Pseudophaeobacter arcticus DSM 23566: one gene and its partners. The protein of the gene in region 1 interacts with the protein of each later gene in a pairwise test. Links are inferred from orthologs where the notes say so. Each region holds a gene or a part of one and is shown in the gene's direction. Other genes may lie near its edges.

Region 1 (5,423 bases):
ATCCTCGCACATGGCGCTTACTTATTTGCATGTAATGGTTCGGGTGAAAGACCTGGAAAAATCCAGAGCATTTTATGAACTTCTGGGACTGCGGGAAACCCGGCGCTATGACAGCGAAAAGGGTCGCTTCACTCTGCTCTATCTGGCAGCCCCCGGTCAGGAAGAAACCCCGGTAGAGCTGACCTATAACTGGGATGGCGACGAAGGCCTGCCGAGTGACAGCCGTCATTTTGGCCATCTGGCCTATGGTGTCGATAATATCTATGAGACCTGTCAGTTTTTGCAGGACAACGGCGTCACCATCAACCGCCCGCCCCATGACGGGCGCATGGCCTTTATCCGCTCGCCCGACAATATCTCAATCGAGCTGCTGCAAAACGGCGAAGCCCTGGAGCCAGCAGAACCCTGGACCAGCATGGAAAATACCGGCCACTGGTAGCACTGGATGCCGGGAGCACAGGTTCCGGTTTGAAATAGGCAGGCACAAATAAAAACGCACCGCCAGTCCCGTTAGGACTTTGCGGTGCGTTTTATAGCGAACCCGAATTCTTCAAGTCTCGATGCGACTGGTGTCAAGCCGAACCAAAATTATTTTGGCTTTGGGCGGCGCATTTCTTGCCCACCCAGAATCTCTGCTCAGGGGGGTTACCCCCAAAGCCCTGTTTTTAATAGATATAGCGGATCTGATCCGACCAATACCGTTCCACACGCTTTAGCGAGCTTGTGATGTCAGCAATGCCTTCGCGGCTGATAACATCCTTGCCCTCCAGACCTTCGGCGTGGCGTGCAAAGAGGCCCGCGACAATATCGCGGATCTCGCGACCGCGCGGCGTCAGGCGAACCCGAACCGAACGACGGTCAATCTCGCAGCGCTGATGGTGCATATAGTCCAGCTCAACCAGCTTTTTAAGATTATAGCTGACATTACTGCCCTGATAATAGCCACGACTCTTAAGCTCCCCGGCGGTGACCTCGTTGTCACCTACGTTGAACAAGAGCAGTGCCTGCACTGCATTAATTTCCAGAACGCCCACGCGTTCGAACTCATCCTTGATTACATCCAACAACAGCCGGTGCAGTCGCTCCACCAGTGCCAGCGCTTCAAGGTAACCAGTCATGAACCCTTTACGGTCCAGCTGGCCAATTGGCATTTCCATACTCATACGCATCTCCGACTCGAGTTTGCTAAGAGGATAATGCAGAAAATTCCCCAAAAATGCGTTAAGCTGGTTTTTTATTTAGTTTGATGGCTTTGTACGACTTCCTGGATGAGCGCCTCATAGGGAGTGGGGGATGCAACCTGGCCAGTCACCCACTGAAGAAGATCCTGATCGTTTTCATGCAACAGCTGATCATAGAGATCCAGCTTGGCCGCATCCATCGTTGGCAGGTTCGCATCGGCATAGGCCGTCAGCAGAATGTCCATCTCTTTGATGCCGCGCCGCATCGACCGCATCTTTAGACGCTTCAGGCGGTGTTCATGCAGTTCCGTCGTTTCAGTCATTCTATCGGCCTCACGTGGTCGCAGCACTCTGCGCCAGCGTGCGAAGTTTCTTTTCCAGCCGGGCAGCCCGTTCGGCATTGCTGCGCATTTCGTTGCGCAGGGTCCGCAGTTCGCTCAGGATACCGGCAAAATCGCCCGCTTCGATATCTATCTCGCTGGGTTCCGACATGCCTTCACCCTCGCCGGTCAGCAGCCAGGACATCGAGACATTCAACAGACCAGATACCATCGACAGCTTGTTGGCGCGTGGTTCCGACAGATCCTGCTCCCAGCCGATCAGAGTGCTTTTCTTGACCCCTAGGCGGCGCGCCAACTGTGCCTGGGTCATATCGGCGGCTTCGCGGGCCGCAGCGACGCGATCGCCAAATGTTGCCGCCTCTGGTCCGAACCAATCTGTTGTTTCGTCAGACATTTGCCATCTCCGTTTCTGGTCTGTATCAATGCTGCTTGATCGAGATTTGGTGGCACCCTATGACAGTTGCCAAGAACATTCAAACAGGGACCTGCCGCCATGTCTTTTCTTTCCAAGACCCTCGAGCGTGTAAAACCGTCACCCACAATTGCGATCACCGCTATGGCCGCCGAACTCAAGGCCGCAGGCCGCGATGTTATCGGATTAAGCGCAGGCGAGCCGGACTTTGACACGCCGCAAAACATCAAGGATGCAGCTGTCGCCGCCATTGCCGCAGGCAAGACCAAATACACCGCCCCCGATGGTATCATCGAGCTAAAACAAGCCATCTGCGCCAAGTTTGAGCGCGAAAATGGTCTGTCTTATCAGCCCGCTCAGGTCTCGGTTGGCACCGGCGGCAAACAGACGCTCTACAATGCCCTCATGGCGACGCTGAACCCCGGCGACGAGGTGATCATTCCCGCCCCCTACTGGGTGAGCTACCCGGATATGGTGCTGCTGGCTGGCGGCACGCCCGTCGCAGTCGAGGCCAGCCTGGAGACAGATTTCAAACTGACCCCAGAACAACTGGAGGCAGCGATCACCCCCAAGACCAAATGGTTCATCTTCAACTCGCCGTCCAACCCCAGCGGTGCCGGCTATAGCCGCACCGAGCTGAAGGCGCTGACCGATGTCCTGATGCGTCACCCGCATGTCTGGGTGATGTCGGATGACATGTACGAGCACCTGGTATTTGATGGCTTTGAATTTGCCACCCCAGCGCAGGTTGAACCTGGCCTTTATGAACGCACCCTCACCTGCAATGGTGTCTCCAAGGGCTATGCCATGACCGGCTGGCGCATCGGCTATGCCGCCGGGCCACAGCATCTGATTGCCGCCATGCGCAAGGTCCAGTCCCAGTCCACCTCCAACCCCTCTTCGATCAGCCAGTGGGCTGCGGTTGAGGCGCTGAATGGCCCACAGGATTTCCTTGCGCCCAACAATGTCGCCTTTAAACGTCGCCGAGATCTGGTGGTGGCTGCGCTCAACGCCATCGACGGCATGACCTGCCCCACCCCGGAAGGTGCCTTTTATGTCTATCCCTCGATCAAAGGTCTGATCGGCAAGACTACTCCCAAAGGCACTGTGATTGAGGACGACAAGGCCTTTGCAACGGCGCTGTTGGCCGAGGCGGATGTCGCGGTGGTCTTTGGCGCCGCCTTTGGCCTGTCGCCGAATTTCCGGGTCAGCTATGCCACATCGGACGAAGCCCTCACCGAGGCCTGTGCGCGCATTGCTGCGTTCTGCGCCTCCCTTACCTGAGTCAAGGGATCCTGTCTGATGGCCGCAACGCTGCCCGAGTATTTCTTTCGCGTCCGTGAAAACGGTGCCTTTGTGTTTCGGGTTGATACCGAAAACCGGCAGCGGCGCATCGACATGGATCAGATTGCCGCCATCAACATCCGCAACGGCGAGATCAAACCGCACGGCGGGCGGGCCTTGTCAGAGCGTGATCTGGCGGCGATCAAATCCTGGATGACGGACCGGCACGCGGTATTGGCGGCACGTGAAATTGACGATATCAAACGGGCGGTGGATCATCTGAACCTCACCGCCCATTGGGCCCAGACCAAGGCCACCGACGAACAGCTCGAAGCCGTCACCGATGATCTTTTGCTCACCATGCATGACCTGCGCAGCGTTTTGGTGCGCAAAAAGGCGGATCGGCTGATGAAGGGGCAAAAAGGCGACTAAGGGCTATCGCCCGTCCCGGCGGCTTTGCGACCCGCCCTGGCCGTTTATGCCTTGGGTTATTCTTCTGTCTGTTTGATGGAATGGCGCCAAAAGCGCAGCATCAGGAACAGGCCTGCAAAGCAAAGCCCCAGCACCAGCCCGGACCAGACCCCGACGCCACCCCAGCCAAAGGTGAAGCCAAAGAGATACGAGGCCGGAACACCAATCGCCCAGTAGCTCAGCGCCGCAATCACCATCGGCCAATTGGTGTCCTGCACACCGCGCAGCAGCCCCAGCGCGATCACCTGCATGCCATCAGCCAGCTGAAACAGTGCCGCCATAGCCAAGAGGCTGGCGCCGACAATCAGGATCTCGGGCTTATTGGGGTCATGGGGGTCAAGAAACAGCGAAATAAGCAGGTCCGGCACCAGCAAAAAGGCTGCGCTGCCAATCAGCGCCATCACCAGCGACAGTACAATCACCACTTGAGCCCCCAGCGCCATATGGGCACGGTCCCGGCGCCCATAGGCATTGCCTGCACGGATGGTGGCGGCATTGCTCAGGCCCAGATGCACCATGAAGGTCAGCCCCGCCAGGGTCATCGCCACGCCATGGGCTGCCAGCGAGATGGTTCCCAGCCAGCCCATCATCATGGCGGATGCGGCAAACAGGCTGACTTCGCTCAGATTGGTCAGGCCAATGGGCATGCCCAGTTTGAACACCCGAAAGAACATCTCCCAATCCGGGCGGTGAAAATTCTTCAGCAACTCATGCTCGGGCAGCACCCACAGCGCGTAGCCCCCTACCGCCAGCAATGACACTGCCTGCGTCGCAATCGAGGCATAGGCAGCCCCGGCGATCCCCAGCTCTGGTGCGCCCCAGTTGCCAAAGATCAGCGCATAGTTCACCAGCCCGTTCACGACAGCTGCCAAAATGGTGATCCAAAGCACGATCTGCGTACGCTCCAGCGCCGCCAGATAAGATTTCAGCACCATAACCAACAGGGCCGGAAACAGCCCCCAGCCAGCCAATTGCAGATAGGCAGAGGCAGGTCCTGCCACCTCGGGCTTTTGCCCCAGTGCCAGCAGGATATATTCCGAAAACAGCAGAACTGGCATAGCCGCCACGCCATAGAGCAGCGACAGCCAAAGCCCCATGCGGGTGGCGCGGCGGATCTGGCGTTCTTCACCGGCCCCGGCAGCGGCAGCCACCAGTGGCATTACAGCGATAGCGAATCCCGCGCCCATCAGGAAAAACACAAAGAAATAGGACCCCGCCAGGGTCACCGCCGCCAGAGCCCCGGCGCCGTACCAGCCCAGCATGAGCGAATCCGTCATGCCAATGGCATATTGCGCCACATGACCACCAACCAGTGGAAAGCCAAGCACAGAGACCGCCCGCAGGTGGCCTGCGACGGGCATTTTTGATTTGGACAAAAGAGGGTGCGATTGATCTACCATAGGGCAGTCTTAGCAGGTACTGCGCCCCCGGCAAGCACCGAGAGCGCAAAGAGCAATTCCAAGGCAAACTCACCCCTTTGACAGGGCGGGAATTACATTGGTTCTTAACGCGACTTTGCTTCCGGGTGCAGGGACTTACCCAAAATGTGATCCGAGCGCTGAATCACATGATGCGCCTGGCCAACAATCAGCGGATCGGGATCCTGGGCGATCGCATAATCTTTGCCAGGATAGTCCAGGGTGCTGAGGAAGTGGCGCATGCAGTTCAACCGGGCGCGTTTCTTGCAATTGGATTTAACAACGGTCCAGGGCGCGTCTGCGGTGTCGGTATAAA
Region 2 (5,425 bases), 1.6 Mb from region 1 along the record:
CTGCACCGTTTGCATTACCGCAGCCAGTTGTTCCGGGCTGGCGTCCAGGACATTGCGGCAGGGGGTTTTGGGGATCACCAACAGATGGCCATCAGCGCGGGGCATAATATCCATAAATGCCAGGGTGTGCTCATCCTCGTAAACGCGCGCCGACGGGATTTCTCCGCGCAGGATTTTGGCAAAGATGTTTTCGGGATCATAGGCAGTCATTGAGCTGGCCTCCTTCGGGTTGCACTGTTCTGTTTCGCACTGTTCTGCACAGGTCTTCACTGGGGTTTTGCGGTGCATGCCCCCCACGGTCAAGCCATTGAACTTTGGCAGGCCAAACGACCCCTCGCCCACCTGAGGCAGCAAAACCCCAAGAAAAGACCCGCCGGATCCGCGCAAAACCTGTTGAAGCTGGGAAAAACTGCGGAAAAAACAAGTGCCCGCGACAATTAATCTTGATCCAGATCAAACTCCGCCATTGAAGGCCACCACACGGCGCACTAAAACCGCATATGAGTCTACGGCCACCCGGAGTGTTTCCTGGGGCCAAGAAGTTATGCAACAGGAGGCACCTAATGGCGGACGCAGCCATTCATGGTCACGGCCACGAAGACGAGCGCGGATTTTTTACCCGCTGGTTCATGAGCACGAACCATAAGGATATCGGCATTCTCTACCTCATCGTTTCGGCGCTTGTAGGTTTCATCTCTGTCGGGTTCACCGTTTATATGCGGCTGGAACTGATGGATCCCGGCGTTCAGTACATGTGTGCAGAAGGTGCCCGCTTCTTTGCGGATGCCTCCAGCGAATGTACTCCGAACGGTCATCTCTGGAATGTGTTGATCACTGCCCACGGCATCTTGATGATGTTCTTTGTGGTGATTCCGGCGCTGTTCGGCGGTTTTGGCAACTACTTCATGCCACTGCAGATCGGCGCGCCGGATATGGCCTTCCCGCGGATGAACAACCTCAGCTTCTGGCTTTATGTCGCCGGTACTTCGCTGGCGGTTGCTTCGGTTCTGTCGCCCGGCGGCAATGGTCAGCTGGGCTCCGGTGTGGGCTGGGTTCTGTACCCGCCACTGTCGGTCAATGAAGGCGGCTATTCGATGGATCTGGCGATCTTTGCTGTGCACGTCTCTGGGGCCTCTTCGATCCTGGGCGCGATCAACATGATCACCACCTTCCTGAACATGCGTGCCCCCGGCATGACCCTGTTCAAGGTGCCGCTGTTCAGCTGGTCGATCTTTGTCACCTCCTGGCTGATCCTGCTGTCGCTGCCGGTTCTTGCCGGCGCCATCACCATGCTCTTGATGGACCGCAACTTTGGCTTCACCTTCTTTGATCCTGCCGGTGGCGGCGATCCAATCCTGTATCAGCACATCCTGTGGTTCTTTGGGCATCCCGAAGTCTACATCGTGATCCTGCCGGGCTTTGGTATCATCTCCCATGTGATTGCCACCTTCTCGCGCAAGCCGGTCTTTGGCTATCTGCCCATGGTCTGGGCGATCATCGCCATTGGTGTTCTGGGCTTCGTTGTTTGGGCGCACCACATGTACACCGTTGGCATGTCGCTGAACCAACAGGCCTATTTCATGCTGGCCACCATGGTTATCGCGGTGCCCACGGGCGTTAAGGTGTTCTCCTGGATCGCCACCATGTGGGGCGGCTCCATCGAGTTCAAAGCGCCAATGATGTTTGCCTTTGGCTTTCTCTTCCTGTTCACCGTTGGTGGTGTCACAGGGGTGGTTCTGTCGCAGGCCTCCATCGACCGCGCCTATCACGACACCTATTATGTGGTTGCTCACTTCCACTACGTGATGAGCCTGGGCGCCGTTTTTGCGATCTTCTCGGGTGTCTACTTCTACTTTGGTAAGATAACCGGGCGTCAGTACAACGAGCTGGGCGCGCAGATTCACTTCTGGATGTTCTTCATCGGTGCCAACCTGACCTTCTTCCCCCAGCACTTCCTGGGTCGTCAGGGCATGCCCCGTCGTTACATCGACTATCCTGAAGGCTTTGCCTACTGGAACAAGATCTCGTCCTATGGCGCCTTCCTGTCCTTTGCATCCTTCATTCTGTTCTTTGGTGTGGTGATCTATTCGCTGCTGCGCGGCGCACGCATCACCCAGAACAACTATTGGAATGAATACGCCGACACTCTCGAATGGACCCTGCCCTGCCCCCCACCAGAGCATACCTTCGAGATCCTGCCAAAGCAGGAAGACTGGGACAAATCCCACTCTCACTAAGGTTTGGTGTTCGCTAAACAAAAGGCCCCGCAGCAGCAGCTTCGGGGCCTTTTTCATTTCCGGAAACGCCTGCCGATTTGACCGCTTGAAAAGCTGTCTCCAACATATCTAAATACGCAAAACTCCCCCACCGCCGCCCAGTGCCAAAGACCACCCATGCCCTATTCCTGGATCACCCCACCCTCCGCATCAGACCCCATGTCTCCCTGCGAAATGCATCTGTGGCCGCATCAATCGCTGCCGCCGCAGGGCTACGCGCGTTTCATTGGGGTGACAGCCCTGCTGATCGCCCTGCCACTGCTGGCCTTTGCCGGATCCGTTGTGTTCTGGGGGCTGCTGCCGTTTTTGCTGCTGGCGCTGTTTGGCCTGAAATATGCACTGGACCGCAACCGGCGCGATGCGCAGGTGATCGAGGTCCTGACGCTTGATACCCATGAGGCCCGGCTAGAGCGACGCAATGCCAATGGCACCCAGCAAAGCTGGCAGTGCAACCGCTTCTGGGTAACGGTAGAGCTCCACCCTTTGGGTGGTCCGGTGCCCAACTACGTCACCCTGCGCGGAGGCGGCCGCGAGGTAGAGATCGGCGCCTTCCTGTCCGAGGACGAAAGACAGGCGCTTTATGATGAACTGTTACAGGTTCTTTGAGTGCTGGGGCGTAGCAGCCAAAGATAGTTCTGCGATAGCTCTGCGGGCAAAATGTGAATTCACAGCGTTTGCGCCAATGACCGGTCCTTGGCTATCGCCGCGTCCTGCCGACTGCAATATGGCTACCCGACGACGGCTGTTAAGGTCCAATTGCATCTATCCCGGAAGGCCCTCCACCTTGGGAAGGTCGCTAAGGCCGTCATCCCAACAGGCCCGACTCTCCCACGAGATACGGGCTTGGGGCCGGATATCAGGCGGCGTGTCCAAACAGCCTGCAGGTACAACGAGCAGGGTTCCATCCATCTGCAGGTCCGGCAGCGCCGAGCCGCAGGTCGCGCAGAAGCTCTTGCCGTGCCGGGTGCCCGGCAGCCGGAATGAGCGGACCAGAGCCTGGCCCGAAAGCCAGGAGACCTTGCCGCCGGGCGCAAAGATATTGGACGCATGGGCCGAGCCGGTATCCTTGCGGCAACGCGAGCAATGGCACAGGAAAAAATATTCGAACACGCCGTCGATCTCGAATGTGATGCCGCCGCAAAGGCACGCGCCCTTTGTTTTTTGTTTCACCTCTTTGGGCCTCCCACAGGGTATTTGGCTTCCCTCGGAATGCGAGCGAATATCTGCCTTCCAACCCATAGCTTGTAGCCCTCCGCGTCGGCAGGTGAAAGAACACGGTTCTGAGCAACCGTTCTGACGGAAATGTCGGCTTTGCGTACCATTGCTCCAACGCGTGGCGCGCGCAGCATTCGGCATTTTGGGCTCATTGCCGCCATCTGCTGCAGTTACACGCAAAATCGGAATACGGGTGGCGGTTTTTGGACTTAGGCGCCGTCAGCTTTCTCCATGTCCTGGGGCCAGCTGCGCTGTTTTCTCCGTTTGATGTCAGGAAAATGCGGATGCGCAACAAGCCGCAGCCCACAGACCTATCCCGAAACTGAGATGTGCAAATCCGCTTTTGAGGCGCGCGACGTTCGGGTTGGGCAGGTTCCGCGCAAACAACCCAGCCCCCATACCCGGTTGAACTACGAGAAAGGGCGCCAGAACCGTCAATGCACCAAACGCTAATGCTGGCAACAAACTGGGGGCTTTTAGCCAGCCGTCACCAACAAGGGCAAGAAATGCGAGAGCGAACAAAATGCCAATCAGATAATGTGAACTCCAACCGGTGACCCGTTCGAATGGAATTGGCCGGCTCGCCGAAATGGGACGATGTACGAATTTCCCCCGGATCATATGGCCGAACCAGCGTCCGACCATCGCATAGTTGAGCGGCTGTTGAGACAGAACGTGTTTCTGAGCAAGTGCGATCAAATCCATGAAAGCAGTTGCGCCAACCCCAATGAGAGCCGCGTTCAGAAAAATATGTGTCGCCATAGTTAAAGGCCTCAGTTTTTGTTGATGTTTTGTACGAGGGATACAACATACAACTTCAAGCCAACTTGAGGTCAAGGTCATGCTAGATATTTCAGAACTCTCCCGTTTAAGCGGGTTTTCAGCTTCAAAACTTCGCTATTATGAAGACGTTGGCCTGATCCGTTCAGTGGGACGACGGGGTTTGAAGCGTCTTTACGAGAATGAAGTAAAGGCGCGTATTTCCCTTATTGCTCTGGCACGAACTGCGGGATTTTCGCTGCTGGAGATTAAGGAGATGATTGGAACAGACGGCACCCCCAACCTGGAACGCAATGTCCTGGTTGCAAAGGCAGACGCACTTGATGCGACGATCAAAGAGCTGACCAGTTTAAGAGATGGACTTCGCCATATCGTAAAATGCACTGCAGAAAATCATATGGATTGCCCTCGGTTCAAGCGGATCATGCGCGTTGCACTGACCAAGAAAAAGACTGCTGCCAAAGCGCATCGAAACAGGCCCAGCAATGATTAAATTGATTGCCGGGTGGTTTACCTAACAGTGGCATTTGCAAATGCAGCCGATGATTGCGCCGCTTCGCCAGAGAGCGTCCTATTGCAGACATTCTTGGAACTTGCAGTATCAGGTGGAATGGGCTGAAAGCGGAGCGCCGCCAAAACAAAGAAGGACCCGCGCTGCGGATCCCTTTTGACACGTCACCTTAATAGTCATCGCAGCCTCAGCAGCCGCCGTCCTTGCACAGCTCGTCCTTGACCATGGGGCCGACCTTGCCAAAATCCATCTGGCCGGTGAATTTGGCTTTCAACGCCCCCATCACCTTGCCCATGTCGCGAATCGATGTGGCACCACTTTCGGTCACTGCCGCCTTGACTGCGGCGCGGACCTCGTCGTCGTCGAGCTGTTTGGGCAGGAATTCCTGGATTATGGCAATTTCTTCCAGTTCCCGTTCGGCCAGATCCAGACGGCTGGCCTCTTCATAGGCGCGGGCACTCTCGTTGCGCTGCTTGGTCATTTTTCCAAGGATCGCCAAGACTTCGTCGTCGCCGATGCTGGTCTCTGCATCCCCACCGCGGGCTGCGATTTCCTTGTCTTTGATTGCAGCGTTGATCAGGCGCAGCGTGCTTATCCGCTGGGCCTCCTTGTCTTTCATCGCCTGTTTCAGAGCCTGATTGAC
Region 3 (6,587 bases), 1.5 Mb from region 1 along the record:
CCTCTTCTTCGGTATAAGAGACCGCGCCTTTGCGCGCCGCCACGCGGGCGGCGCGATGGCTTTTGGCCACCACCAAAAACAGCGGCTGGCCCAGATAGTGTACTGTGCCATCCGACAGCAGCGGCTCGTCATGGATCGAGGGGGACACATCATTGGTAAAAGGCAGATCCTGAGCCGTCAGGACAGCCATCACACCGGGGCTGGATTTGACCGCTGCCAGATCCATTTTGTCGATACGTCCCTTGGCAATTGTCGACAGGCCAAAGGCCAGATGCAGCGCATCGCGCGGCAGGGGCGTGTCATCCACATAGCGGGCCTTGCCGGTGACATGCAGTTTTGCCGCATCATGGGGCAGGGGTTTTGCAACGCTCATGCCTGCACCTCCAGAACCGAGCGGCTGTTGCCATTGAGGTCATCAAAATAGCGGGACAGCATATTTTTTGCGGTCTCCAGCCTATACTCCGCCGAGGCCCGCATATCGCTGAGCGGGGTGAAATCCTGTTCCTGCGCTGCCATGGCCGTTGTGACGCTGGCCTCACTCCAGGGCTGTCCAGTCAGCGCCGCCTCCAGATGTGTGGCGCGTTTGGGGATGCCGGCAAGCCCACCAAAGGCGATGCGGGCCGTGGTCACCAGACCCTCGGCCAGTGTGACATTAAAGGCCCCCAGCACCGCCGAGATATCCTGATCAAAACGTTTGGAGAGCTTGTAGACTCGCAGATGGTCTGCCTGACGCGGGATGCTAATGGCTTCGACAAACTCACCGGGGCGGCGATCCTGTTTGCCATAGCCGATAAAGAAGTCCTCAATGGCGATGTCGCGGCGGCTGTCGCCCTGACGCAGATGCAGGCGCGCGGCCAATGCGATCAGCGCGGGCGGGTTGTCCCCAATGGGGGAGCCATTGGCGATATTGCCGCCAATGGTGGCGGCTGCGCGCACCTGTTGGCTGGCAAACCGGCGGATCATTTCCCCATAGGAGGGATGCAGCGGCGCAATAGCCTCGCGCATACGGTTCATGTCCACCATGGCGCCAAAGCGGATCTCCTGGGCGGTCAGCGCGATCTGTTTCAGGTCGTCGCAGCCTTCCAGAAAGATCATCTCGCCCAGATCGCGCAGCCCCTTGGTGACCCAAAGGCCCAGATCGGTGGCACCAGCCACCAGCCGGGCCTCGGGCCTGGCCGCGTAAAGCTGCGCCAGATCATCCGACGATTGCGGAATATTGGCCACCTTGGTGGCTTGGGGCAGGGGCTCCTTGGTGATCCACTGGGGCACGGGCTGGGTCTCGACAGCCTCGGCGGCGCGGATGATCGGCGCATAGCCGGTGCAGCGACACAGGTTCCCGGCCAGTTGTACATCATGATCGGTCGCGCCGTTTTTGTGCGCCGTGACCATCGACATGACAAAACCGGGGGTGCAGAACCCGCATTGGCTGCCGTGATGGCTGATCATCGCCTCCTGTACCGGGTGCAGAGTGCCATCGGCATTCGCCACGCCTTCCACAGTGCGGATGGATTTACCATTGAGTTGCGGCAGGAACAGGATGCAGGAATTCAGCGGTTTGGAGCCTGAGGTATCTGTTACCATCACGGTGCAGGCGCCGCAGTCGCCCTCATTGCAGCCCTCTTTGGTGCCCGTCAGCCCGCAGTCTTCGCGTAGAAAATCAAGCAGTGTGGCCGAAGGATCAAGATCCTCGAGCACAACCTCTTCACCGTTCAAATGAAAGGTGATTGTCATCGTGTGAAACCCGTCGCCTTACGTGAACCACCCCAAATGCCATACTTTCGATGCGACGTAGAAAGTCTGGCGGGCCTTTGCATATGCTTGCTGCGAATAGCCTACGAAGCAGAGCCTTGTTCTGGCAAGAAAAAGCGACTCTGCTATGTCACATTTAGTCGCGCAAGATTATTACCATATACAGGGGGTATGCTGTTATTTTTATAGCAATTCCCACAGCCAGCCCCTTGAGAAATGGCCTCACGGAATAGGACTTTCAAACCTGATTTGATAATACCCCTGATTTTTCAGGCGGTTTACGACGCGATAAGCATCGCAATGCGTCCCGTCTGCCCAATTACACGCCGCTTTGATAACGCGGCATTCGCGGCAGACCCAGAGCTTTTGCGCAAGATCAGCTCTTATCCTTGCGCGGGGGATCGGATAGCTTGGCGGTCATGACAAATGCTCCTCGATTCATTCACCTGCGTAGCCATACGGAATATTCCCTGCTTGAAGGTGCCCTGCGCCTGAAAAAGCTGCCGGATCTGTGCAAAAAGCACGAGATGCCGGCCATTGCGGTGACCGATAGCAACAACCTGTTCTCGGCGCTGGAGTTTTCTGTCTCCGCCAGCAATGCGGGGGTGCAGCCGATCATTGGCTGCCAGATGGATCTGCGCTTTGTCGAACCTGCGCCGGGGGAACGCCCGCAGCCGCCTGCGCCGCTGGTTCTGCTGGCCCAGAGCGAGACCGGCTATGAACATCTGATGAAGTTGAATTCCTGTCTCTACCTGCGTCAGGGCAGCGAGCTGCCCTATGTGACACTGGAGGATCTGGCGACATACGCGGGCGATGTGATCTGCCTGAGCGGCGGGCCGGATGGGCCGGTGGGGCGGCTGCTGCGCCAGGGGCAGCGCCCGGCTGCCGAAGAACTGATGCAGAGGCTCAAGGCGATCTTTGCAGACCGGCTCTATGTGGAGCTGCAACGCCATCCCGGTGAAGACGGCCAGCCCGAGGCAGAAAAGCTGAGCGAGCGCGGCCATGTGGAAATGGCCTATGCCATGGATTTGCCGCTGGTTGCCACCAATGACGTCTATTTCCCCAATACGGAAATGTACGAGGCCCATGACGCGATGATCTGCATCGCCGAAGGCGCCTATGTGGACCAATCCGAACCCCGGCGCCGCTTGACCGCGCAGCATTACTTCAAAAGCCAGGAGGAAATGGTCGCGCTTTTTGCGGATCTGCCTGAGGCCATTGAAAACACCGTGGAAATTGCCAAACGCTGTGCGTTCAAGGCCTATCTGCGGGATCCGATCCTGCCCAAGTTTGCGGATGACGAGGTGGCTGAGTTGCGCCGCATCGCCAATGAAGGCCTGCAACAACGCCTGTCGGTGATCCCCCATGCGGTCACCGTCGAGGAATATCAGGCACGGCTCGATTTTGAGCTCAATATCATCGAAGGCATGGGCTTCCCCGGCTACTTCCTGATTGTTGCCGACTTTATCCAATGGGCCAAGGATCACAATATCCCGGTGGGACCGGGGCGGGGCTCTGGTGCGGGCTCCTTGGTGGCCTATGCGCTGACAATTACCGACCTTGACCCGCTGCGCTATTCGCTGCTGTTTGAGCGGTTTTTGAACCCGGAACGGGTGTCGATGCCTGACTTCGATATCGACTTTTGCATGGATCGCCGCGAAGAGGTGATCAAATACGTGCAAGAAAAATATGGCCGCGACAAGGTTGGCCAGATCATCACCTTTGGCGCGCTTCTGTCCAAGGCGGCGGTGCGCGACATGGGGCGGGTGTTGCAGATGCCCTATGGCCAGGTCGACCGTCTGTCCAAGCTGATCCCGGTCGAAGGCGTCAAGCCGATGTCCATCGTTGACAGTCTCAAGGAAGAGCCGCGCCTGCAGGAAGAGGCCAAGAACGAACCGGTGGTGGACCGGCTGCTGAAATACGGCATGCAGGTCGAGGGGCTGTTGCGCTCGGCCGGTACCCACGCGGCGGGGGTGGTGATTGGCGACCGGCCTCTGGATGCGCTGGTGCCGCTCTACCGCGATCCGCGCTCAGATATGCCTGCCACCCAGTTCAACATGAAATGGGTGGAACAAGCCGGGCTGGTGAAATTCGACTTTCTGGGCCTGAAAACCCTGACGGTTATCCAAAACGCGGTAGATCTGATCAAACAGTCGGGGCGCGATCTGCACACCGCAGCCGACGGCACCCAGCTTTATGAGCCGCCCGAAGGCGCGGTGAACGAGATCAACGCCATCCCGCTGGATGATGAACCAACCTACAAACTTTATTCCTCGGCCAAGACCGTGGCGGTGTTCCAGGTGGAATCCACCGGCATGATGGATGCGCTGAAACGGATGAAGCCAACCTGTATCGAAGACATCGTGGCGCTGGTGGCGCTGTATCGTCCCGGCCCGATGGAGAACATCCCCACCTATTGCGAGGTGAAAAACGGCCTCAAGAAGATCGAATCCGTACACCCGCTGATCGACCATATTCTGGAAGAAACCCAAGGCATTATCGTTTATCAGGAACAGGTTATGCAGATTGCCCAGGTGATGGCAGGCTATAGTCTGGGGGGTGCGGATCTGTTGCGCCGGGCCATGGGTAAGAAGATCAAGGAGGCGATGGACGCCGAACGGCCCAAATTTGAAAAAGGTGCCGGCGAAAACGGCGTGCCTGCAAAAAAGGCCTCCGAGGTTTTTGACCTTCTGGAGAAATTCGCCAACTACGGTTTCAACAAATCCCACGCGGCGGCCTATGCGGTGGTTTCGTATCAGACCGGCTGGCTCAAGGCGAACCACCCGGTTGAATTCATGGCTGGCGTGATGAACTGCGATATCCATCTGACGGATAAGCTGGCGATCTATTTTGAAGAGGTCAAAAAGGGCCTAGGCCTGGCCTATGTGCCACCCTGTGTGAACCGCTCGCTGGCGACGTTCAATGTGGTCAACGGCGAGCTGGTCTATGCGCTGGGCGCGCTGAAAAACGTTGGCATGGATGTGATGCGGCTGGTTGCGGAGGCCCGGAACGAGGACGGGTTTGAGCGCCCCTTTGTCAATCTGTTTGATTTTGCCCGTCGGGTGAACCTGAAAAAGATCGGCAAACGCCCGCTGGAGATGCTGGCCCGCGCCGGTGCCTTTGATCAGCTGGACCGTAACCGCCGCCGGGTGTTCGACAGTCTTGAGGGATTGGTGAACTATTCTAATGCGATCCACGAACAGAAGACCTCCAACCAGGTGTCCCTGTTTGGTGAGGCCGGCGATGACCTGCCAGAGCCGCGTCTGGCCAACACCCCCGATTGGCTGCCAGCTGAGCGGCTGTCTGAAGAATTCAAGGCGATTGGCTTTTATCTGTCTGGTCACCCGCTGGACGACTATATGCCAGCCCTGAAACGCAAGGATGTGATGACCCTGGATGAGGTCATGATCAAGGCCGAGCGCGGGCCGTTCATGGCCAAAATGGCCGGGGTGGTCGCCGGGCGGCAAGAGCGCAAATCGGCCCGCGGCAATCGTTTTGCCTTTGCCCAGCTGTCGGATACCACCGGCGGCTATGAGGTGACGATTTTCTCGGATGTGCTGGAAAAGGCACGGGAATTCCTCGACACCGGCTCCAAGGTGGTGATCACCGCCGAGGCCACGATGGAGAGCGACCAGCTGAAACTGCTGATGCGCTCTGCCGGGCCGGTGGATGCGGCCATTGCCGATGCGGGGCGGTCCTCGCTGCGGGTCTATCTGGATGACGTCGCGGCCATCAGCACCGTGGCCACCGTGCTGGAGGACGCCAAATCCGCCGCCCGCAACGCCAGTCCGGGTGCGATTTACTTGTATCTGCAAGACCCCGGCCTGCCCGGGGATGTAGAGATGGACCTGGGCCAGCCCTTCCCGATCAACCCGCAGATCAAGGGCGCGTTGAAATCGCTGGAAGGGGTGATGGAGGTTGAGGAGATTTGACGCGGCCAGCTTCCGCCGATTGCTCGAAAAGGGATGAGCAAACCGTCAAAGACATGGTCTGAGCGCCTGTAAAGCCAAGGGCCGGCCGGGAATCAGGGGCACGCCAGAAACCAAGGCAAAGCCGGGCTGGTCAGGATCAGCACCAGAATCAGTATCAGTAGTGCGGCGGACGTTCGTCGCCGAACACATGGGCGCCGCCGCTGCCCTGTTCGCGGGTGGCTTCGCGTTCCATCAGCATCCTTACCCGTTTGGACAGGCGATCCATCTCGTTTTGCTGGCTGGCGACCACGTCGCTCAGCTCTTCGACGGTGCGGGTCAGGTGGGCGATCTTTTCTTCCAAGGCTTGCATGTTCATCTCCATAGCTGCGCAACGTCATAAGCACCTTCCCCTTGCCGGTCCATGGGCAAGACGCGCAGGCTCAGTTCAAATAGGGATGCCAATGAGCTGCGAGGGAAACAACCATGCCTGCGACCGAAGTTGAAATGCCACCGGTAGAGATCAGCCAGCGCGACGGCGTGATGACAATTGCCATCTGCCGTCCGGAAATCCGCAATGCGGTGGGGCCTGCCACGGCGCGCGCCCTTTATGCGGCGTTTCTGCGCTTTGAGGCCGAGGAGACGGCAAAAGTCGCAGTCCTGACCGGACGGGGCGGTTACTTCTGTGCCGGCTTTGATCTCAAATCCGCAGGGCAGGGCGCCTCGGATGAGTGGCTGGGCTCGCTGGATATCGAGGCCGATTGGCGCGATCCCATTGTTGATCCCCGTCCCGGACCAATGGGGCCGTCGCGGCTGATGCTGTCAAAGCCGGTGATTGCCGCGATTGAAGGCCCGGCTGTTGCGGGCGGCATGGAGCTGGCCGCCTGGTGCGATATGCGGGTCATGGCGGAGGATGCCTTTGCCGGTGTG

What was found.
Region 2: the proteins of ARCT_RS0114670 (region 1) and ARCT_RS0106960 interact in binary tests that used the Escherichia coli proteins (3 or more experiments, as listed by UniProt). The link is inferred for Pseudophaeobacter arcticus DSM 23566 from one-to-one orthologs.
Region 3: the proteins of ARCT_RS0114670 (region 1) and dnaE interact in binary tests that used the Escherichia coli proteins (3 or more experiments, as listed by UniProt). The link is inferred for Pseudophaeobacter arcticus DSM 23566 from one-to-one orthologs.

The regions. Positions count from the first base shown.
Region 1 is NZ_KI421507.1:2,195,225-2,200,647, forward strand. What follows is about bases 1,219-4,116. They hold ARCT_RS0114670 (pyridoxal phosphate-dependent aminotransferase), read left to right. Parts: upstream 1,219-2,015; coding sequence 2,016-3,218; downstream 3,219-4,116. Other genes in these bases: ARCT_RS0114660 (FAD assembly factor SdhE), read right to left, coding at 1,235-1,504; ARCT_RS0114665 (helix-turn-helix domain-containing protein), read right to left, coding at 1,515-1,916; ARCT_RS0114675 (hypothetical protein), read left to right, coding at 3,237-3,650; ARCT_RS0114680 (MATE family efflux transporter), read right to left, coding at 3,707-4,116. In the rest of the region: ARCT_RS0114650 (VOC family protein), read left to right, coding at 11-439; ARCT_RS0114655 (MarR family winged helix-turn-helix transcriptional regulator), read right to left, coding at 666-1,163; more of ARCT_RS0114680, read right to left, coding at 4,117-5,050; ppk2 (polyphosphate kinase 2), read right to left, coding at 5,194-5,423. UniProt on the Escherichia coli protein: Shows aminotransferase activity with methionine and histidine as substrates, and to a lesser extent also with phenylalanine.
Region 2 is NZ_KI421507.1:612,257-617,681, reverse strand. The notes cover bases 1-2,900. They hold ARCT_RS0106960 (cytochrome c oxidase subunit I), read left to right. Parts: upstream 1-563; coding sequence 564-2,237; downstream 2,238-2,900. Other genes in these bases: ARCT_RS0106955 (DUF2244 domain-containing protein), read left to right, coding at 2,394-2,882; ARCT_RS0106965 (HIT family protein), read right to left, coding at 1-210. Outside these bases: ARCT_RS0106950 (GFA family protein), read right to left, coding at 3,039-3,446; ARCT_RS0106945 (DUF2938 domain-containing protein), read right to left, coding at 3,762-4,334; ARCT_RS0106940 (helix-turn-helix domain-containing protein), read left to right, coding at 4,333-4,764; ARCT_RS0106935 (GatB/YqeY domain-containing protein), read right to left, coding at 4,970-5,425. UniProt on the Escherichia coli protein: Cytochrome bo(3) ubiquinol oxidase is the terminal enzyme in the aerobic respiratory chain of E.coli that predominates when cells are grown at high aeration.
Region 3 is NZ_KI421507.1:676,607-683,193, forward strand. The notes cover bases 1,820-5,881. They hold dnaE (DNA polymerase III subunit alpha), read left to right. Parts: upstream 1,820-2,168; coding sequence 2,169-5,681; downstream 5,682-5,881. Other genes in these bases: ARCT_RS0107200 (SlyX family protein), read right to left, coding at 5,836-5,881. In the rest of the region: xdhB (xanthine dehydrogenase molybdopterin binding subunit), read right to left, coding at 1-373; ARCT_RS0107190 (xanthine dehydrogenase small subunit), read right to left, coding at 370-1,731; more of ARCT_RS0107200, read right to left, coding at 5,882-6,030; ARCT_RS0107205 (crotonase/enoyl-CoA hydratase family protein), read left to right, coding at 6,144-6,587. UniProt on the Escherichia coli protein: DNA polymerase III is a complex, multichain enzyme responsible for most of the replicative synthesis in bacteria. This DNA polymerase also exhibits 3' to 5' exonuclease activity. The alpha chain is the DNA polymerase catalytic subunit.